Regions from separate parts of the Thiorhodovibrio litoralis genome, predicted to be linked through region 1. Evidence: predicted binding sites of a transcription regulator. Region 1 holds the regulator's gene; each other region holds the start of a gene.
The links. The regulator sigma-54, encoded in region 1, starts transcription at its own class of promoters, with help from an activator protein. The targets are predictions, from matches to a motif close to TGGCANGNTNCNTGCTT.
Positions count from the first base shown of each region.

Region 2: a site for sigma-54 is predicted at 3,707-3,723, ahead of nifL (nitrogen fixation negative regulator NifL). Genes of this name have one in related genera too.
Region 3: a site for sigma-54 is predicted at 2,381-2,397, ahead of Thiosp_RS23430 (lipid-binding SYLF domain-containing protein). Genes of this name have one in related genera too.

Region 1 is NZ_CP121473.1:4,707,600-4,714,099, reverse strand. Features, by position in the region: gene ptsP (phosphoenolpyruvate--protein phosphotransferase) at 1-391, opposite strand, end outside; gene Thiosp_RS21500 (HPr family phosphocarrier protein) at 388-657, opposite strand; gene Thiosp_RS21495 (PTS sugar transporter subunit IIA) at 761-1,168, opposite strand; gene rapZ (RNase adapter RapZ) at 1,165-2,031, opposite strand; gene hprK (HPr(Ser) kinase/phosphatase) at 2,066-3,049, opposite strand; gene Thiosp_RS21480 (PTS sugar transporter subunit IIA) at 3,057-3,611, opposite strand; gene hpf (ribosome hibernation-promoting factor, HPF/YfiA family) at 3,729-4,097, opposite strand; gene Thiosp_RS21470 (RNA polymerase factor sigma-54) at 4,244-5,737, opposite strand; gene lptB (LPS export ABC transporter ATP-binding protein) at 5,950-6,500, opposite strand, start outside.
Region 2 is NZ_CP121473.1:4,599,507-4,606,006, forward strand. Features, by position in the region: gene Thiosp_RS20985 (FeoA family protein) at 1-282, opposite strand, end outside; gene nifA (nif-specific transcriptional activator NifA) at 473-2,032, opposite strand; gene nifL (nitrogen fixation negative regulator NifL) at 2,093-3,634, opposite strand; gene rsxA (electron transport complex subunit RsxA) at 3,957-4,532, shown strand; gene rsxB (electron transport complex subunit RsxB) at 4,529-5,152, shown strand; gene rsxC (electron transport complex subunit RsxC) at 5,152-6,500, shown strand, end outside.
Region 3 is NZ_CP121473.1:5,185,883-5,192,382, forward strand. Features, by position in the region: gene Thiosp_RS23415 (response regulator) at 1-186, shown strand, start outside; gene Thiosp_RS23420 (hypothetical protein) at 216-797, opposite strand; gene Thiosp_RS23425 (DUF2092 domain-containing protein) at 794-1,642, opposite strand; gene Thiosp_RS23430 (lipid-binding SYLF domain-containing protein) at 1,685-2,353, opposite strand; gene Thiosp_RS23435 (copper-binding protein) at 2,484-3,047, opposite strand; gene Thiosp_RS23440 (SulP family inorganic anion transporter) at 3,094-3,879, opposite strand; gene Thiosp_RS23445 (hypothetical protein) at 3,887-4,279, opposite strand; gene Thiosp_RS23450 (P-II family nitrogen regulator) at 4,276-4,650, opposite strand; gene Thiosp_RS23455 (DUF1538 domain-containing protein) at 4,647-6,443, opposite strand; gene Thiosp_RS23460 (putative quinol monooxygenase) at 6,440-6,500, opposite strand, start outside.

The sequences.
Region 1 (6,500 bases):
CGTCGCGGCGGGTGCTGAGATAGGGGTCATCCATCTCGTCGAACACCTGCACCAGGATGTCGCGCTGCAGCTTGAGCGCCAAGCCTGCGTTGACGTGGCGCTCGCGGATCAGGTCACGGGTGGCATCCACCAGTGCCGAGTCGGTCAGCATCAGCAGGTGGGTGTCGATGAACTCGGCAATGTGAGCCGGGGTATTGGCCGGAATCGAATGGCGCACACCTTCGAGGTGGCTGCGGGCGGCATCGAGTGCCGCGTCGAGGCGGCGCAGCTCGGCCTCGGGACGTTCGACCGGCTCAGAGGAGAAGGTCGGTTCCTGTCTCAGCAGGTAGGCCTTGCCGACGGCGAGCTTGCGCGCGCCGGCGACGCCGACCCCGGCAAAGGCGGTGATCATTCACCTTCTCCGAAATAATCTCCGATCAGAGCTACGAGTGCGTCCATCACCTCCTGCTCATCAGGGCCATTGGTCTCGATGCTGATGACGGTGCCGCGCGCGGCGGCCAGCATCATCACGCCCATGATGCTTTTTCCGTTGACGCGGCGGCCCTCGCGCTCGACCTGGACGCTGCTCTCGAAGCGACTCGCGCAGGTGACGAATTTGGCCGCCGCACGCGCGTGCAGGCCAAGGCGGTTAATGATTTCGACGTCTTTGCAAACCACGGTTTTCGTATCGATGGATTGGCGGTTGAACGGATAGCAAGTGCTTGGGCGCTAGACCCCGCTCACTCGCTGAACGGGCGCGGGCATGCGGGCGTGCGGGATCTCAGGTGTCTTGGACGCCGTCGAGCTGGCACAGCAGCACGCCCTCGCGTCCGCCACTCAAGGCCTTTTCGGTGATGGCGGGGAGGTCGAGCCAATGATAATTCAATGTGCGCACCAACATGGGCAGATTCACGCCGGCTAACACCCGTACCTGATGGCCGCGGCGGATGCTGTTGGCGACGTTCGATGGGGTGGAGCCGAACAGATCGGTCAGAATCAGCACGCCGCTGCCGTCGTCGAGCTCGTCGGCGAGACGGGTGGCGCGCTGGTGGAGCTGGTCCGGGTCGTCATATTCGGTCACGTCGATGGCGGACGCGGCGACCGGGCAGTCGCCGAACATGCGCCTGGCCGTGCCGAGCAGCTCGGCGCCGATCTGGTTGTGGGTGATGACAAGAACGGAGACAGTCACGGCAATTCCCGGTGACGCAACAGAACGCGGCGCCCAGCGCTCTCGAAATGGGCGCGCAGTGCTTCGGCCATGTAGACGGATCGATGCTGACCGCCGGTGCAGCCGATGGCGATGGTGAGATAGCTGCGTCCGTCGCGTTCGAAACAGGGGGTCCAGCGGGAGACAAAGGCGGTCAGGTCGTCGCGCATGGCGCCGACATCCTCGAATTGTTCCAGGAATTCTATCACCGCCGGATCGCGTCCGGTCTGCCCGCGCAGCGCCTCCTGCCAGTGTGGGTTGGGCAGACAGCGGACATCGAAGACGAAATCGAAGGACTCTGGCACGCCCTTTTTGAAGCCGAAGGATTGCAGCAGAATGGAGGTGCTGGGTTTTTGTCCGGCGCCGAGACAGCCGCGCACCAGGTCGCGCAGCTCATGGATGTTGGTGTGGGTGGTGTCGATGTGGGCATCGGCCACCTGGCGCAGGGGCTCGAGCAACTCGCGCTCGTAGTCGATGGCTTCGGCCAGCGAGCGCGCGTCGCCGGTGAGCGGATGCTTGCGCCGCGTTTCGCTGAAGCGGGTCATCAGCCGCTCGGTCTGGGCCTCAAGGAACATGACTTGGGGAAGGATGCCTTGCTCGCTCAGCGACATCAGTACCGCGGGGAGTTGGGACAGGTCGTCCGAATGGCTGCGCGCGTCGATGCCGACGGCGGTGCCAACGCAGTCCGGGCACAGCGCCCGATCGCTCTGGCGCAGCCCCAGCGCGAGCTCCCGCAACAGGAACAGTGGCAGATTGTCGATGCAGTTGTAGCCGATGTCTTCCAGCGTATTCAAGGCGACGCTTTTGCCGGCGCCTGAAAGTCCGCTTACGATGATGAAGTCCATATCCGCAGCCGCTTCGATAGCTTGGTCGATTGGGTCAGGTCCATGGCTCATGGAGGCGATGCTCGGTCTCCCAGGCGGGCACCTCCGCCGCCAGCAATCCGGCCTGACGTTCGGCCAGGTCCGATCCGGCGTCGTAGCCGCGGGTGCGCAGAATCTGGCTGCGCACGGCTGTTTCAAGCAGGACGGCAAGATTGCGTCCCGGAGCTACCGGGATGGTTATCTCTGGCACCGCGATGCCGAGAATGTTCCGTGTGGATAAACTGCCGCGCAGCCGGTCGATGCAGGCCAGCTCGCTGTTGTCAAAAAACCGCATGCTGATGACCAGGTTTAGGTGGTTTTTTTCGCGCACCGAACTTTCGCCAAACATGGCGCGGATGTTCAAGACACCAAGGCCGCGAACTTCAAGAAAATCGCGCAGCAACGGCGGGCAGCGCCCCTCGATGACCTCGGGCGCGATGCGTGCGAACTCGGGTGCATCGTCGGCGATCAGGCGATGACCGCGGGCGATCAACTCGAGCGCGAGTTCGCTTTTGCCGATGCCAGGGTCGCCGACCAGCAGCACGCCCATGCCGAGAACCTCGAGAAAAACCCCGTGCAAGGTGGTGCGTTCGGCAAAGGTGTGGGTGAGGACATGCTGGAGGTGCTCGACAATGTCCTGATCGTTGAGGCTCGATCCCAGCAGGGGCGTGCCCTCCTGCTCGGCGCGGGCGCGGAATTGCGCATCGGGCTCAAGCGCGTCGGCAAAGATTACCGCCACTGGGCTGGCGGTGAAAACCCGCGTCAGCATATCGCCGCGGGCGTGGGGGTGGAGATCGCGCAGGTACGCGAATTCGGCCTGACCAACAACCTGCACCCGGTTGGGGCGGATGCAGTTCATCGAGCCAACCAGGCGCTGGCGCGGACCCTCAGGTGGGGTTTGCAGCGGAATCCGCTGCTTCGGCGGCTCGAACAACCATTGCAGTTTGAGCGGTTCGCTCAGACTGTCGACGAGACTCTGCAGGGAGTCGATCGGCTTCACGCTGGTCTCAGGAACGCCGTGGGGACCCGTCTGGCGGCGAGCTGGGCAGAGAACTGGTCGGAGAGCTGGCTGGAGAGTTGGCCGGAGAGCTGCTTGGCGCAGCTTCTGCGGGGGCCGCTTCAGTCAGAAGCGCCAGCAGCGCGTCGGGCCCCTCAGCGTCGCGCAGCTTCTGTCGCAGCTGGTCCTGGTTGAATAGCGCGGCAAGGTCGGCCAGCAGCTGCAGATGCATTTCGTTGGCCGTCTCGGGGACCAGCAGCGCGAAGGCCAGGTCGACCGGCTGGTCGTCAATGGCATCGAAGGGAACCGGCTCGCGCATTTGGACGAAGGCGCCAATGGCGTCCGTCACTTCCGCCACCCGCGCGTGCGGCAGGGCGACGCCGTGCCCGAGCCCGGTGCTGCCGAGGCGCTCGCGCTCGAGCAGGCGGTCGAAGACGGACTCGCGGCTGAGCTCAGGCAATTCGCCGACCAGCAGTTCAGCCAGGGTCTCGAGCAGGCGCTTTTTGCTGCTGATACTGGCCGCGCCGAGCACCCGGTGTTCGACGATGAGTTGTGGGGGGAACATGGTTGGTGGCTCTCCCGTGGGAAACAAAAACCGGAGCCGGCATGACCGGCTCCGGTATGAATCAGCTAGAGACTCGAGTGATTTGCGTGCGTGATGCGATGAGTCTCTTGGCTTGGGTTAAGTCTCCGCCGGGTCCTCGCCGGGCGCGGGCTCGCTGGTGGCCGCGAGTTCGGCACTGGCGGCTTTGGCTCCCGGCGCGCGATGACTCTGGCGCTTTTCCTTGTATTTGATCACCTGACGGTCGAGTTTGTCGATCAGTCCGTCAATGGCGGCGTACATGTCTTCGTGCGTGGCGTCGGCAAAAACACTGGCGCCATTGATGAGCAGCGTGGCTTCCGCCTTTTGGCGGAGCTTCTCGACGGTCAGTATGACGTGCGCGTTGATGACATGGTCGAAATGGCGCTCCAGGCGGGAAAATTTATTATCGACATAGTCCTTAAGCGGCTCGGTGATGTCGATATGATGACCTGTGAGCTTGATTTGCATAGATTGTCTCTCCTGGATGATCGAACGCAACGATGGCGGCTACGCCAGCCCTGGGGGATTTCATCACAAAGGAAGCCCTTAGTGAAAATCGCGGTTAGTGAAAACTCCGGTTAGTGAAAATGCCGGTTAGTGAAATCCCCGGGCGGTCAGGCGAGGCGCTTACGCTCGTTTGAGGGCGGTATGCCCATGGCTTCGCGGTATTTGGCGACTGTCCGCCGCGCCACCTTGATGCCTTGATCAGATAAAACATCCGCGATTTTGTTGTCGCTCAGAGGCTTGTTGGGCGTCTCGGCAGCGACCAGTTTGCGGATGAAGGCTCTGATGGCGGTGGACGAACATTCGCCTCCTGAAGTCGTGTTGACATGGCTTGAGAAAAAATACTTAAACTCGAGAGTGCCCCTCGGTGTGTGCATGTATTTCTGCGTGGTGACGCGCGAGACGGTGGATTCGTGCAGCTCGAGTGTCTCGGCGATATCGCGCAACACCAACGGACGCATGGCTTCTTCGCCGAAGTCGAAGAAGTCCTGCTGCAGCTCGACAATTTTGCTCGCGACGCGCAGCACGGTGTCGTTGCGGCTGAGCAGGCTTTTGATGAACCACTGGGCTTCCTGTAGGTGGGATTTCATGCACTGGTTGTCGGCTGCCTTGTCGGCACGACGAATGAGCTGGCGGTAGCTCTCGTTGACGCGGATTCTCGGTGTGGTGTCCGGATTAAGCTCCACTGTCCAACGGCCGTTGCGCCGACGCACGAGTACGTCTGGCTTAATGTACTCGGGGCGCACCTCGGTCACGGCGGAGCCGGGGCGCGGGTTGAGCGAGCGGATCAGACTCAGTGCCCTGGCGAGGTCGTCGTCGCCAAGTTTGGTGCTGCGTCGCATGCTGTCGAGGTCGTTGCGCGCCAAGGCGTCAAAATGGTGCTCGCAGATGGCCAGGGCATGGTCGCGCTGCGGCTGGACGTCAGTGAGCTGACGCAGTTGCAGAATCAGGCACTCGCGCAGATCGCGCGCGGCGATTCCGGCAGGGTCGAAGGACTGAATACGATGCAGCACGGCATCGATCTCGTCGCGCTCCAGATCGGGGTCGTTGAGAATGTCTGGCAGTTCATCGAGGTCGAGACGCAGATAACCATCGGCGTCGATGGCGTCGATCAATGCCTCGGCAACGGCTCGGTCGCGTTCCCCGAAACGGGTCAGGTTGAGCTGCCAGTCGATGTGATCGTGCAGCGTCTGCGGGCGAGAGCGCTGCGCGAAGAGATCGAAGTCATTGCCGTCGCTGCCGTTGTTGCTTGGCGCGCTGCCGCTTGCTGTGTAGCTGTCGAAGGTATCGGCCCACTGACTGTCGGTCGGCAGCTCGGCCGGCATGTCATCGCGCTCAGGGCGCAGGGAGTCGTCGATGCGGGCGTCCTCGATCTGCCGTTCAATGTCACGCGCGGAGATGTCCTCAAGGCCCGTGCCCTGGTCGCCGAGGCTTTGCTCTGGCGGATCATCGTCAGCGCTCTCGAGCATCAGGTTGGATTCAAGCGCCTGCTGGATTTCCTGCTGCAGGTCCAGGGTGGAGAGTTGCAGAAGCTTGATGGCCTGCTGCAGCTGCGGCGTCATCGTCAGCTGCTGGCCGAGGCGCAGTTGAATGGTCTGCTTCATCGCGACGCTTTCGGTCAGACTCCGGCGTGATCAGGCATGAAGAGAAGGGTTCTCGCAGCGAATGAAACTTGCATAGGCATTCTTGATTGTAGCTGATCTTTTCCGCCTCGACGCAAGCTGGGGAGCGCGATCGGCTTTTGTCAGCGCCACGACCGTGGTGGCCTGGGGGCGAATGTGTTCGTGGGAAACGTTAGCAGCGCAACAGCGTCGGCTTACAGGCGGAAATGCTCTCCGAGGTAAACCGTGCGAACCTGGGTGTTGGCAAGCAACTCGGAGGGCGCGCCCTCGGCGATGACTTGGCCGTCGCTGATGATGTATGCGCGATCGCAGATGTCGAGCGTCTCGCGGACATTATGGTCGGTCACCAGCACCCCGATGCCGCGCTCGCGCAGATGAGTAATGATCTTCTTGATATCGACCACGGCGATGGGGTCGACACCGGCGAAGGGTTCGTCAAGCAGCATGATCTTCGGCTCGACCGCCAGGGCGCGGGCGATTTCGAGCCGTCGGCGCTCGCCGCCGGACAGACTCAGCGCCATGGATTCGGCGATATGCGCGATGCCGAGCTCGTCGAGCAGCGCCTCGCACAGCTGCCGGCGCTGGCGCTCGTCGAGTTCCGGGCGGGTCTCGAGCACGGCCATCAGGTTGTCGGTGGCGCTCAGCTTGCGAAATACCGAGGGCTCCTGGGCCAGGTAGCTCAGGCCGCGCCGGGCGCGGGCATGCATGGGTGCGAGGCTGACGTCCTCGCCGGCGAGCAGGATGC
Region 2 (6,500 bases), 110 kb from region 1:
GCTGCCAAGGCGGACGCCGAGCGCAAGCAAACGACGATTGAGCTCGCGCCCGCCGTCGATGCCGATCACCCGCGCGCGAGCGCCAAGCGGCAGGTCGGCGAGCGAGGTGGCGACGCCCGCAGAGACTCCGGTCGAAACATCGGCAGAGCCCGAGCGGCGAGCGCTCTTGGCCTGCGGGTCGCGCGCGGGGCCGGCAACCACAGTGGAAGCGGGGCCTGCGCCTGGCTTGGAGGCCGCACAGCAAGTTTCGCGGGACGCAGCGTCGGGTGGTAAGTCGAACATCGCGGGAGGAGCACAGGCAGCCATGTCGTCAAATTATTGGAAAGTCTAGCCCAAGCAGGAAAACGAATCAAGAATCACTATCAATAACAACTTTCGCTGACTTTCTTGGCGTAGCCTTTTTTTCGGCGCCGCCCTATTCTTGGCGCCGCCCTGTTTTCAGTGCCATCAGGGCTTTCGCTCTGGCAGCGACTCAGAACTGCTTGACGCGAATGTTCAGCGTCTGAATGCGATAGGCAATCTGGCGCGGCGTCATGCCGAGCAGGCGCGCGGCCTTGGCCTGCACCCAACCGGCCTGCTCCAGGGCAGCGATGACGCGCTCGCGCTCGTCGAGTTCGGGGTCTTGCAGGTCCAGGTTAGCGGATGCCGCGGGCGCTTCCAGTCCGGGCTCGACGTGCAGCCCAGTCAGGTCGATCACGTCGCGGTCGATGATGCCGGTCTCGCTCATCACGGCTGCGCGCTCCATACAGTTCTCAAGCTCGCGCACATTGCCAGGCCAATCGTGGCGCATCAGGGCGCGTACCGCTGAGTCGGTGATTTCCAGCTCCCGACCCTGGGTCTTGGCGATCTTGGCGACCAGAAAGCGCGCCAGATCGGGCACGTCCTCGATCCGCTCGCTCAGCGCCGGCATGTAGATGGGCATCACGTTGAGCCGGTAGTAGAGGTCCTCGCGAAACTCGCCGGCTTTCACTTCCGCCTCCAGATTGCGATTGGTCGCGGCAATCGCGCGCACATCGACCTTGAGCGTGCGATTGCCGCCGACGCGCTCGAACTCACCTTCCTGCAGCACGCGCAGCAGCTTAGCCTGAAACACGGCGCTGATTTCGCCAATTTCGTCGAGAAACAGCGTCCCGCCGTCGGCTTGCTCGAAGCGGCCCTTGCGCGTGCCGCTTGCCCCAGTGAAAGCACCCTTCTCGTGGCCGAACAGCTCGGATTCGAGCAGCGAGTCTGGCAGCGCGGCGCAGTTGAGCTTGACGAAGGCGCCACGCGCGCGCGGTGAGTTGTAGTGGATCGCGTTGGCGATCAGCTCCTTGCCGGTGCCGGATTCGCCGCGGATCAGCACCGTGGTATTCCACTTGGCGACCTGGCGCACCTGATCGAAGACCACCCGCATGCGCTGGGTGTGGCCGATGATGTTGTCGAAGCCATGCGCGCCGCGCAAATGGCGCCGTAGCTTGTCGCGTTCCTCGCGCAGCGCGCTTTGCTCGGCCTCCACGGAACGCGCCAGCCTCACCGCCTGACCGATCAGGTTGGCGACCATCTCCAAAAATCTTGCGCGCTCCTCAAGCAACCCGTCGCGCTCCAGCGGCTGCACCGCCAGGACGCCGATGGCGCCCTCCTCGCCCAAGCGAACAGGCACGCCAACAAAGGGCAGATCGCGGTCATAGACGCTGAGGCGATCGAGAAACCGCGGCTCGTCACCCACGCGCGGCAACACCCAGGGCTCGTTGGCCTCGAGAATGCGCCCGATGACGCCCTCGCCCGGACGGTAACGGATAGTTTCGAAGGGTTCGGCAACGTCGCCATGGATGGCGCTCAGCATCAGGTCGCCACTGTCTTCATCCAGCAGGCAGACAATACCGCGCTCGAGACCACCGCTCTCATGCAGGGTCTTTAGCAGCGCGCGCAGGGTCTCGTGCAGATCGAGCGAGCGGCTCAGAACCCGGCTGACCTCGAACAAGGTCTCGACTTGGGATTCGAGCTGCGCCAGACGCTCGCTCTCACCCGCAGCGTTGCCTCCGTTTTCCTTCATGCTGTGCAAGCTAGTCTCCTTCGAAAGGTCGCGCGGCAATCCCAGCAATGATTCCGTCGGCTATTCCTGCGTTGGGGCGTGATTCAGCACCAGCTTGACGCGGCAGCCGTCGTGATATGCCGCATCGATCTCGATGGTCCCTTCATGCTGGTTGACGATCTCCTGCGCCAGCGCCAACCCCATGCCGGCGCGGCCGCGTCGCCGCCGCCAACCAACAAAAAAGGGCTCGAACGCCTTGAGCCGGTCGGCGGCTGGCAATCCCGGCCCATTGTCTTGAATGATGACCTCGACCGAATCTTCCAAGGTCCTGGTGGTCAGGCGCAACTCGCGCTGCGCGCGGCGGCTTTCATTCAAGGCCTGCAGCGCGTTATCGATCAGATACTTAAACAGGGAGCGCAGCTGGTTGCGATGCCCTGACAGCTCCGGCAGCTGCAGCGCCGGCTGCCAGTCGATGACCACGCCGGCGGCGAGCAGGCGGTCGGTTTCGAGCTCCAGCACATGGCGCAGGAGCTCGTTGATGTTGACCAGCACGCCGGCCTCGAGAGATTCCGTCGGCAAAGCGGCGCGGAGCGTGGCCAGCGCTGTTTCGCTGGCGGTGCTGATCTGGCGCAAATTATCGACAAAGATCGCCAGCTCGCCGTCTTTATCGCTGAACATGGCCGTGGCGGCGCGGATCAGGTTTAACGGCTGCTCGATTTGGTAAATGGCCGCGCCCAAAGCCTCGCGCACGCCTTCAGTCAGTTGTTGCTCGGCCAGTCGGGCACGCAAATGCTCAAGATGGGCGCGGTCAATTTCGCGCCGGCGCGCAGTGACCTCGTTCGCAAGCAACAAAAGCCGGTGCTCGCCCTGATCGGCGGCACCAAAATAGCCGCGCGCGCTCGCGTCGGATTCGTTCACCGCCACCCCCGAACAAGAGAACCAGCGCAGGGCGCTGCCGCCGGGCGGCATCAGGCTGATCTCGACATCCTTGAAGCCCTCCCCCTCGAGCACGCGCTCGAGCGGATCGAACCCGGCCTGTTCGATCAGCGCCTGGCGCAACCAATTAACGGGCTCTTCGCTACGCAGGTCGCCGAGGAGCTTTTTATACTCCATATTGTCGAGCAGAATTCGTCCCTCGGCATCGAGCAAGACCACCAGTACGGGCGCGGCATTCAGCACCGCTTCAATGCGGGTCTTCTGCGCGCGCAGGTCCACCTCAAGGCGATGCTCGCGGCTCACATCGCGCTGCATGCCGAGGAAGAAGCGAATCCGCCCACCAGCGTCGAGCACCGGGGAGATGGTCAGCTCGGCGAGATAGTCCCCGCCAGCCTTGGTGCGATTAACCAGAATACCACGCCACGTTTGCTTGTCTTGAATGGCGCGCCACAGTTGCCGGTAGATAGTGCTTGGCGTGGCGTTGTTTGACAGGATGGATTCATTGCGACCGATGACCTCGTCACGGCGATAACCGGTGAGCTGCTCGAAGGCCGCGTTGACATAGAGGATGTCCGCCTTGTCATCGGTGATGGAGATGGCCACCGGCGCTTGTTCAACCGCCTCTAAATACACCCGAGGCGGCAGCGGCGAGTCGGCATCGTTCTTGGCGAATTCTTGTGCAGCCACGGGGGTCTCCTCTTGGGTCAGCGTGCCTCGAGTCGCGTCTTGATCTCAGTCGAAGCGTTCAGCCACAGCTTAAAGCAGAAATTGCGCCAGCGTCGAGCAGCCTGCCACGGGGGTCTTTGTCGCAAAGGCGACAAGGGGCTCGCGCAAAGCGCGGGTCGGCTGTGGCGTCCCTGACAATGCTCCGCGCGACCAACCGTCTGTGATAACGCAAGATTGCGCTGAGCGCGCCAATCCCCGCATTCCCACACCCTTGGCACCGGCTTTGCTTGGGTACCCGGAACTGCTTCCCTGAGCCGCTTCGCAATCGCCGCTTTCGCCTGCCATGTCCGATGCTCTGCTGCTAATCCTCGGTACCGCGCTGGTCAACAACGTGGTGCTGGTTAAATTTCTGGGTCTGTGCCCCTTTATGGGCGTGTCCAACAAGCTCGACAGCGCGCTGGGGATGGGCCTTGCGACCACCTTTGTGCTGACCCTGGCTGGCGCGGCGAGCTGGCTGCTGGAGCACTGGCTGCTGCAACCACTGGACCTGGCATTCCTGCGCATTCTCACTTTCATCCTGGCCATCGCCGCCGTGGTGCAGTTTACCGAGATGGCAGTGCGCAAGATGTCTCCCGCGCTCTATCAGGTACTGGGCATTTTCCTACCGCTGATCACCACCAACTGCGCGGTGCTCGGCGTGGCCCTGCTGAATGTGCAGGAAGCGCACGGATTCGCCGAGAGCCTGCTCTATGGCTTCGGCTCCGCGCTTGGTTTCACCCTGGTGATGGTGCTCTTCGCCGGCCTGCGCGAGCGCCTGGCGCTGGCACAGGTACCGGATGCTTTCGCCGGCACGCCGATCGCTTTCGTGGTGGCGGGCCTGCTGTCGCTGGCCTTCATGGGCTTTGCGGGGTTGGCATGATCAGCGCAATCCTTAGTCTGACCGCACTTGGCCTGGGCCTTGGCACCCTGCTCGGCATTGCCGACCGCTTCTTGCGCGTGCAGGGCAACCCGCTTGAGGGCGAAGTGGAGGCGCTGCTGCCCGGCTCTCAATGCGGCCAATGCGGTTATCCAGGCTGCACACCGGCGGCCGCCGCCATTGCGGCTGGAGCAGCCCCCGTCACCTGCTGTCCGCCTGGCGGGCGGGCCTTGGCGGAGGCGCTGGCTGAGAAGCTCGGCGTCTCGCTCGACGCATCCGCGGTGACCGAATCCGAGCCCAGGGTGGCCTTTATTCATGAGCGCTCCTGCATCGGCTGCACCAAGTGCATGAAGCGCTGCCCAACCGATGCCATCATGGGTGCGAAGGACATGATCCACGCCATCTTCGCCGATGCCTGCACCGGCTGCGAGTTGTGCTTCGATGTCTGCCCGACCGAGTGCATCGAGATGCGCCCGATCGGGCAGACACCGCAGAGCTGGTATTGGCCACTGCCGGGCAAGCGCTCTGGCGCCGATGCGCCAGGGACAGACTTGGGTGCGATTACCGACCCAGCCGGCACGCCCGCCATGGCCACGGCCAACACCAGCGGGGGCTCCGTCTGATGCGCTTGTTTCGTATTCGCGGGGGGGTGCATCCGCAGGATCGCAAGAGCCTGTCGGCCGAGCGCCCGATCGAGCCGCTGCCACTGCCGCAGTTGCTGCATATCCCGCTGCAGCAGCACATCGGCGCGGCCGCCAATCCCATTGTTGAGCGCCGCCAGCAGGTTGCCAAGGGCGAGTTGATCGCGCGCGCTCAGGGGCCGGTATCGGCTCCCATCCATGCGCCCACCTCGGGGCGCATCGCCGGCATCGGGCTCTATCCCGCCAATCACCCCTCGGGCTTGTCAGTGCGCACCATCTCTTTGCAGCCCGACGGCGAGGACCGCTGGGCCGCGGGCAGCGAAGAACTTGTGGGCGTTGCCGACCCTTTCGCCCTCGAGCCCGAGGAGATCGCCAAGCGCGTCGCCGCCGCCGGGGTAGTCGGCATGGGTGGCGCCACCTTTCCGGCGGCGGTCAAGCTCAATCTGCGCAACCGCTACGACTTGCATACCCTGGTAATCAATGGCGCCGAATGCGAGCCCTACCTGACCTGCGATGATCGGCTGATGCGCGAGCAGGCTGCCGCCATTGTCGATGGCGCGCGCATCATGGCCCACGCACTGGGCGTCGAGCGCATCATCATCGCGATCGAAAAAAACAAGCCCCAGGCTCAACAGGCCATGCTGAGCGCGGCATCGAGCCATGACCGCGGCCAGGCTGGCGATCAGATCGGCGGCAAAATCGACGGACGCCCCGGTGAACGGGCCAAGATCGAGATCGTCGGCCTGCCGATGCACTACCCCATGGGCTCGGAGAAGCACCTGGTGCAGACCCTGACCGGCCTGGAAACCCCGGCGCGCGGACTGACCGCCGATATCGGCGTGGTGGTGCACAACCCGGCCACCGCCTTCGCCGTGCATCAGGCACTGCGCGAAGGACGCCCGCTGATCGATCGGGTGGTGACCATCACTGGCGGCGCGATCAAGGAACCCCGCAACCTGCGGGTGCTGATTGGCACCCGCATCGAGACGCTGCTTGAAGCCAGTAGCGGCTTTGCCGAAGCACCCGCGCGTCTGGTCAGCGGCGGCCCGATGATGGGCCAGGTCATCCCCAGCGCACGCGCCCCAGTCATCAAGGGCACCAACGGCATCCTGGCCCTGACCGAAGCCGAAACCCGCACCCGCGAGCCGGCGGCCTGCATCCGCTGCGGCAAATGCGTCGAGGTCTGCCCGTGCGGGCTGGTACCACTGGACATGGCAGCTTTTGTCCGTGCCGGCCAGCCCAAGGGCGCCGTCGACCGGGGCCTGCTCGACTGCATCAGCTGCGGCTGCTGTGCCTACGTCTGCCCGGCGCACCTGCCACTGGTGCAGTA
Region 3 (6,500 bases), 480 kb from region 1:
TCGCGCCAGCGCGAGGTGCTGCCGCTGCTCGCCGAGGGTCTGGCGGCCAAGGAAATCGCCGCGCGCCTGGGCATCTCGGCGCGCACCGTGGAGTTCCACAAGTACCAGATGATGGACACTCTAGGCGCGCACTCCAACGCCGAGCTGGTGCGCTTCGCGGTCAAGCATCGGCTGATTGAACTCTGATCGCGCCACATTCCCGCACGGTTTCCGTCTCAATAGCCGGGCGGAGCATCGACCACCACATAGGTGACATCGCCGCCGGAATAGGCGGGCTGATACCAGGCGCCGCCGCAATCCGAATAGCTCAAACCATCGACATAGACGGTGGTGCAGTCGAGATCGTTATAGGACGCGGCGGTGATCGCCGAGCCGACAATGGCGGCGCCGGCGACCACCGCCGCGCCCGTGGCCCAGTTGTCCCAGCGCCCCGGATACCCGTAGCGATCATCGTAATAGTCCTGGCGGTCATCACGCGCTTCGTCGCGGTAGTCCAGACGATTGTCCTGACGATCCGTGACATTGTCCTGGCGGTCGCCGCGCAGATCCTGGCGTCCGTCCGTGCGGTCAGCGCGCAAGTCCTGTCGGCCCGCCGTGCCCGAGGAAAAACCGCCCGCGCCGCCGCCCGCTGGGCGTGCGGCGAAGCTACCGCCCGCAGCCGGGCCGGAGCGCGCGAATCCGCCGCCTCCGCCCATGCCGCGACCGCCGCCGCGCGCGGCCAGCTCCATGCTTTGCACGCCAATCAGAAGGGTCAGGCTCGCCAAGGTCAGGGCTTTGCGGGTGTTGGCGATCTTCATGGCTGGTCTCCTGGCAGGGCGTCACCCACTTCGGCGGATGTCAGGTTGGTGAGGAACTGAATGCGCTCCACATCCGCCGGCAGCTCGACCGCGAAACGCGACGATGGCGGTGAGGGTTTGAGGTTCCAATCGGAGAAATGCGCCCAGTACTGGGGTTGGCCTTGCTCCTCGCGATAGGTCAGGACAATGCGCCGCGGCAGCGGATCGCCGCTGTCGGGCAGCCACAGCTGAAAGTCGACATCGTCCGCACGCACGGCCAGGTGCGTGAAGCTTTGGCCGTCGAACTGAGCAGTACCGACGATGGCGGCTTCTTGCACCCGTTGTTTCAGCTCCTCGGGCAGGCTGGTCACCAGCAGCATGGCCAGCGGCAGGCGCATGTTGAGATCCTTGACGAAGTGCTTGATCGCCGCATCGACATCGCCGCGCATCTCGGAGGCAGCGTAAAGATTTTGGGTTTTGTTATAGACGCTGATGCGTACGCCATCGAACACGATGGTAGAGAGATTGCCGTCGCTTTGCGCGACATCCACCCGCAGGCGATCCGGGCGCAGCAGCAGAATGTCGCGTTGCTCGCCAAATTCGATTTTCTGGCCGTTCTCCTGCACCACATCGAAGCCGCTGGTCAGGCTGACCTGAAAACGCCCGCGCCCGGCGAGAAACTCCGCCATGCGCATGAGTTCCGCCAGGGCCGGATTGGCAGGCTCGACCGTGGCGTCAGCGCTGGCGGACGCATCGGTGCCGGCTCTAGCGCTCTGGGCGTCTTCCGGCGCGGCCCAGGACAGCCCCGCGCAGAGCAGGAGCGGCAACAGGGCGCCGGATAAAGCGGTTTTGATCGTTAAACGCATGGACCCTCTCCTCTTGTGGTTGACCGACCGGCGATACATGACCTAGCGCTGATTGAGCGTCTCGTCCGGCCAGTAGCGCGAGCCGGTCAGCTTGGCGCCGATCTTCCAGCCTTTGCCGGTCAGCACGAACACCGCCTTGCCGTCGTTGAAGCGCAGGGCGAGCTGGTCTTTTTCCTCGCCGGTCATAGCGCCGACCTCGGCGGTCGCGTCCAGCCCTTGGGTCACGAAGCGCTCGAGCAAGGCCTCGGTCTCGAACAGAATCACCATCTGGGAGGCAAAACCGCCGAGGCCGAAGCTCAGGCCCGCGCCGGTGGTGGCCATTTTCATGTAGGTGCGCGCGTCCGTCTGGCGATCGACCGCCACGCCGCGCCCGTAGCCGGCGACCACATAGAAGCTGGCCTCGCGCTTGTCGAACACCGCATAGCCGGCGCTGCGCTCATAGAGCGCGCGGCTGTCGGGCTGGTCGGCGAACAGGCGCTGTAAGGTCTCTGCGGCCATGGCGTCGATCTTCTCGCGCGTCTCGGCCGGCGTGGCCTCGTTGCCCAGGCTCTTCTGAGTGGACTCGATGGTGCCGGTGACCGCGCCGGCGGCCTTGCCAGCCATGTCGCCGACGGTCTCCGCGCCCTGTTTTAAGCCATCAAGCAACTGGGCGTTGACGGACGTGGCGCAGAGCGCGAGCAGCAAGGCCGTGAAAAAGTGCGTTTTTGGCATTCAAAAGCTCCCATTGAGGCGGGGTTGAGGCAAGATTGATGCGAGTGAAGCGAAGTTTGAAGTGAGCAAGGCACGGCGAAACCCGGGTGCGTTCCGCGATGCCTTAGGTTGCGCTCGGCAGGGCTTCTTGTTACTCGAAGCTGACCTTGCCGCGAATGACCCGCACATAGGTGGCGATGACGCCATCGCCGGGCGCGAAGTCGGCCAGCACCGCAGAGTCCTCGACCGCATAGGTGCGAGTGGCCATCGGGCCTTTGATGGTGACCTCGCCCTTAGCTGGATCCACCGCCTCGACCACACCATTGACGCTCAAGGTCTCGATCATGGCGCCATCAGGCTTTTCGCCTGGCTCGCGGATGATTTCGCTTTCTCGCACCACGGTCATGGGCGACTGGCCTTCGTCCTTAACCAAATCGACGACCAGGAAATCGGTCTCGGTGATGGTCAGGCGATTGCCGATTTTGATTTCGTCAAGGCGCTGTACCTCGGGCGGCATGTGCAGGACAACGTACTCGCCCTCCGGAGTCTTGATGGTCAGCATGCGCTTGTCTTGATTGACCACCATCACCTTGCCGGTAATCTCAGTGGCGGATCCGGTGGCGCCAACCAGGGTGGTCTCGGCGAGCGCGAGTGAAGCAGCGCCAAACAGGGTCAGAGTCAGGGCGCAAGCGAACGGGCGTGGGTGCTTTAGCATTGGGAATGTCCTCGTTGGTGAGTGGTTGGTGGTGAGAAGTGAGTGGTTAGTGGCCAGTCAGCACCAGCATTTTGATCGGCATCAGCAGCGACTGGATGCGCAGGATGAGCGCGTGCACCAGGCCGATGGTGTCGATGGCATGCAGGCCCAGGCTGCGCCAGAAGCCGATGTCCGGGTCGGCCAATTGCTCGTGGTGGCTGGTGTACAGATTGGCGATGCAGTTCCCACCGAGCGGCAGGTCATCGAGCTGGCCGGGGTAGAGCGGCTCCAGGACGGCGGTGATGCTGCCGGGGCGGCCCATCTGCTGAAGATCGACCAGGGTATCGGTAGGCTTGACCTGCCCGGTGGCGATCACCGGCTGCACCTCGGTCACCACCATGGGCACGATCTGCCAGGGTTTGGCCATGCAGGCCACCTCGCCGATCATGCCGACCTTGATAACGGAGGATTCGATTTGCCCAAAACCGGCCAGCAGTCCCGCGAGCGTCGCCGAGGCGGTCAGCAGCGCCGCCGGCTCGCCACTGGGAACCACCAGCGCAAGCTGGGCGCCGGTCAGAATCGCCAGCGTCGTGGTGGTGGTGACACTGAGTGGTCGCGAAGTGCCGAGGATGGCGTAGATCACCAGCGGCACCAAGGCGGTGTAAAGCCCAACCTGCACCGGCAGCCCGGCAATGGTGGCATAGGCCATGGCCTTGGGAATCACCACGGCAGCGGTGGTCAGACCGGCGATCAGATCCAGGCGCAACCCGTCGCGACCGTAGCCGCCGGGTCCGGTGAGAAGCCCCGCTCCGAGCCAATTTCCGAGCCAGCCGCGCGAGGGAATCATGGACATCTTTCGCTCACTCCGACAGCTCGCCGGCTTCATTGGGAACATCCTCGGGCAGCAGCAAGGCGCTCGCTGCGGTCAGTGGCAGCATCATCAGCGCGCCACCACCGGGGCGACCGATTCCCGCCTGCGCGTGGATCTGGGCAAAGAGCGCATCGGCCTGTTCGGCTTCCACCACGATATTGACCAGCCGCACCAGGGTTGGCTCAGGCAGATGCCCTTGGCGCGCGGCGGTCTCCTGCAAGACGGCGTGGCCGCGACAATACACCGAATTGGCCCGGGTGACTCCGGCATGATCGCGCAGCCAGGCGAGCAGGCGCCGGTCGCCGCCGTCATCGGGCAGAATGGCGGCAATCAGCTTGGCCGCGCCCGCCGCGGGTGCTGTGGTGGCTCCGGCGCCGTTCATGTCGCCTTCCCCTGATCCGCCAGACGCTCCAGCACCTCGCGCGGGATGAAGGTCGCCAGCCGCTCGATGGGGCTGATGTAGGCCAGACCGGCGCCGGGGCGACCCAGATCCGCCGCCTGGCACACCGCCTCGAACACGACATCCTGATGATCACTCGCCACCAACAGGCTGACGACATCCTTGTCGGCCTCGATGGCGATGCCGAGCAGCCCGAGGCGTTCGCGCAGACCGATGCCGCGCGCATGGCTGACCAGTGCCCCGGCCGCGCCCATCTCCCGCGCCGCCAGGATAACGGCGTCGCCGCGACCCGCCGACACCACGCAGGTGATCAGCACCACATCCGTCAGCACCGTGATTTTTTCATCCGTCATAGCGGCAACTCCGCCCCCAGCGCGGAAGGGGTAGCAGGCGCGTGACCGGCGGCGCGGGCTTGCCATGCGAGCCGCCAGCGCGCCCACAGCCCGGTCAGCTGCACGCTGATAATCGGCCCGATCGAGGCCAGACACAGAATCCCAAAGCCTTCGACCGCGCCGGTGGCATTGCCCAGCCCCAGCCCCATGGCCAGCACCAGCGGCACCGTGATGGGGCCGGTGGTCACGCCCGCGCTGTCCCAGGCGACATTGACGAACTCCTCCGAGGACAGCCAGGTCAGCACGGCGGCGAGCAGATAGGGTGGCACGATGAGCCACACCAGCGGAAGGTCTAACACCAGCTTGGTTAGCCCCAAAGCGATGCCGCAGGCTACACCCACCGACACCGCCAGAATCAGGGTGCGCTTCTTGAAAAAGCCATTGGTCAGTTGCTCGGCGGTCACGCCGAGGGCATTGAGCGCCGGCTCCGCCACCGTGGCCGCGAAGCCCAGCACCCAGGCGAACACCACCGCGATGCTCAACCCGACGCCATAGCGATACAGCGGCGACCCCGCGGCGCCGGGCAGCGCCATGAAGGCCGCCGGTACCGAGGCCCCGGCGCTGCCACCCAAGGCCGACAGGCCGTAGGTCAGGCCCAGATTAAACAGGCACATACCGATGACGGTAAAGGCAATGCCGAGACCGATCTCGCGCGGGCGTGGCAGTGCTTCTTTCAGCACCCACCTGAGAATCAGCCACAGAAACACCACCAGCGGCACAATGGCGCGCAGGCCCATCAGCAGCTCCACCCAGGGACTGCGGGCGGACCAGGGCAAGGTCGCGCTCGCCGCGCCGACCGCCTGGGCGCTGGCAAGAATCTCCGCCGGCGTCAGCGTGGCAGCAAGGTAAAGCGTCAACAGCAGCACGCCGATGATGGGGAAAATGGACGCCAGGGTGACGATGCCAAAGCCCGACAGCCCGGAGTCACCGCGCCCGGCCGCCGCCGCGATGCCGATGCCGAGCGCCAGCACCAGGGGCACGGTCACCGGCCCGGTGGTCACCGCGCCGGCATCCCAGGCCAGGCCCAGCACCGGCGCCAGCTCCGGCTGCGACGCGCCATAGAGCGTGAGCCCAAGCACCGGCAGCAGCGCGGTGTAGATCAGCGGTTTGAGGCTCCAGCCATAGAGAAAGCGCAGCGTGCCCAACACCGCAGCCAGCCCCACGCTGGCGCCGATCATCAGCACCAAGGCGCCCGACCAGGGATTGAGCAAGGCCCACAGATAGGGCGCGCGTTCGGGCGAGACATTCTGCCCAGCGGCCTGGAGCGCGCCAATCGCCGGCTCGGCGAAGGTCACGCCGATGCCGAGCAGCAGGGTGATCAGCAACACCAGCGGCAAGGGCGAACGGCGCGGCAAACGCTGGCCGATCAGCTCGCCGAAGGGCATCAGCCCGAGCTTCAGTCCCTCCATGAAAAACATCAGCCCCAGAATCACCGCGAACAGCCCGCCCACGATCAGCCAGGAGTCATCGATCAACTGGCGCAGAATCAGCACCTGAAACAGCGCCAGATAGAGCGCCAAGGGCGCCACGGCCTTGAGTTGATCGGCAAAGCGCACCGACACATAAGGCTGCAACAGCCGCGCGATTTCATCGGGGCGCAAGCGAATCGGCGCGGTCGCCGGCGCCGGTCGCGCCCGGCCCTGGGCATCCCGGCCCAGGGTCGGCCCCAGCGCGTTGTAGCTCAGCCGTTGCCGACCGGCGCCGATCGCACGCAGATAATCGCCATAGCGGATGGACTCAGGCGCACCGCTCATGCCGGCTCCTCCGACCCATCGCCGGGCCAGTCCTGCACCAAGCCACGCGCCCGCCGC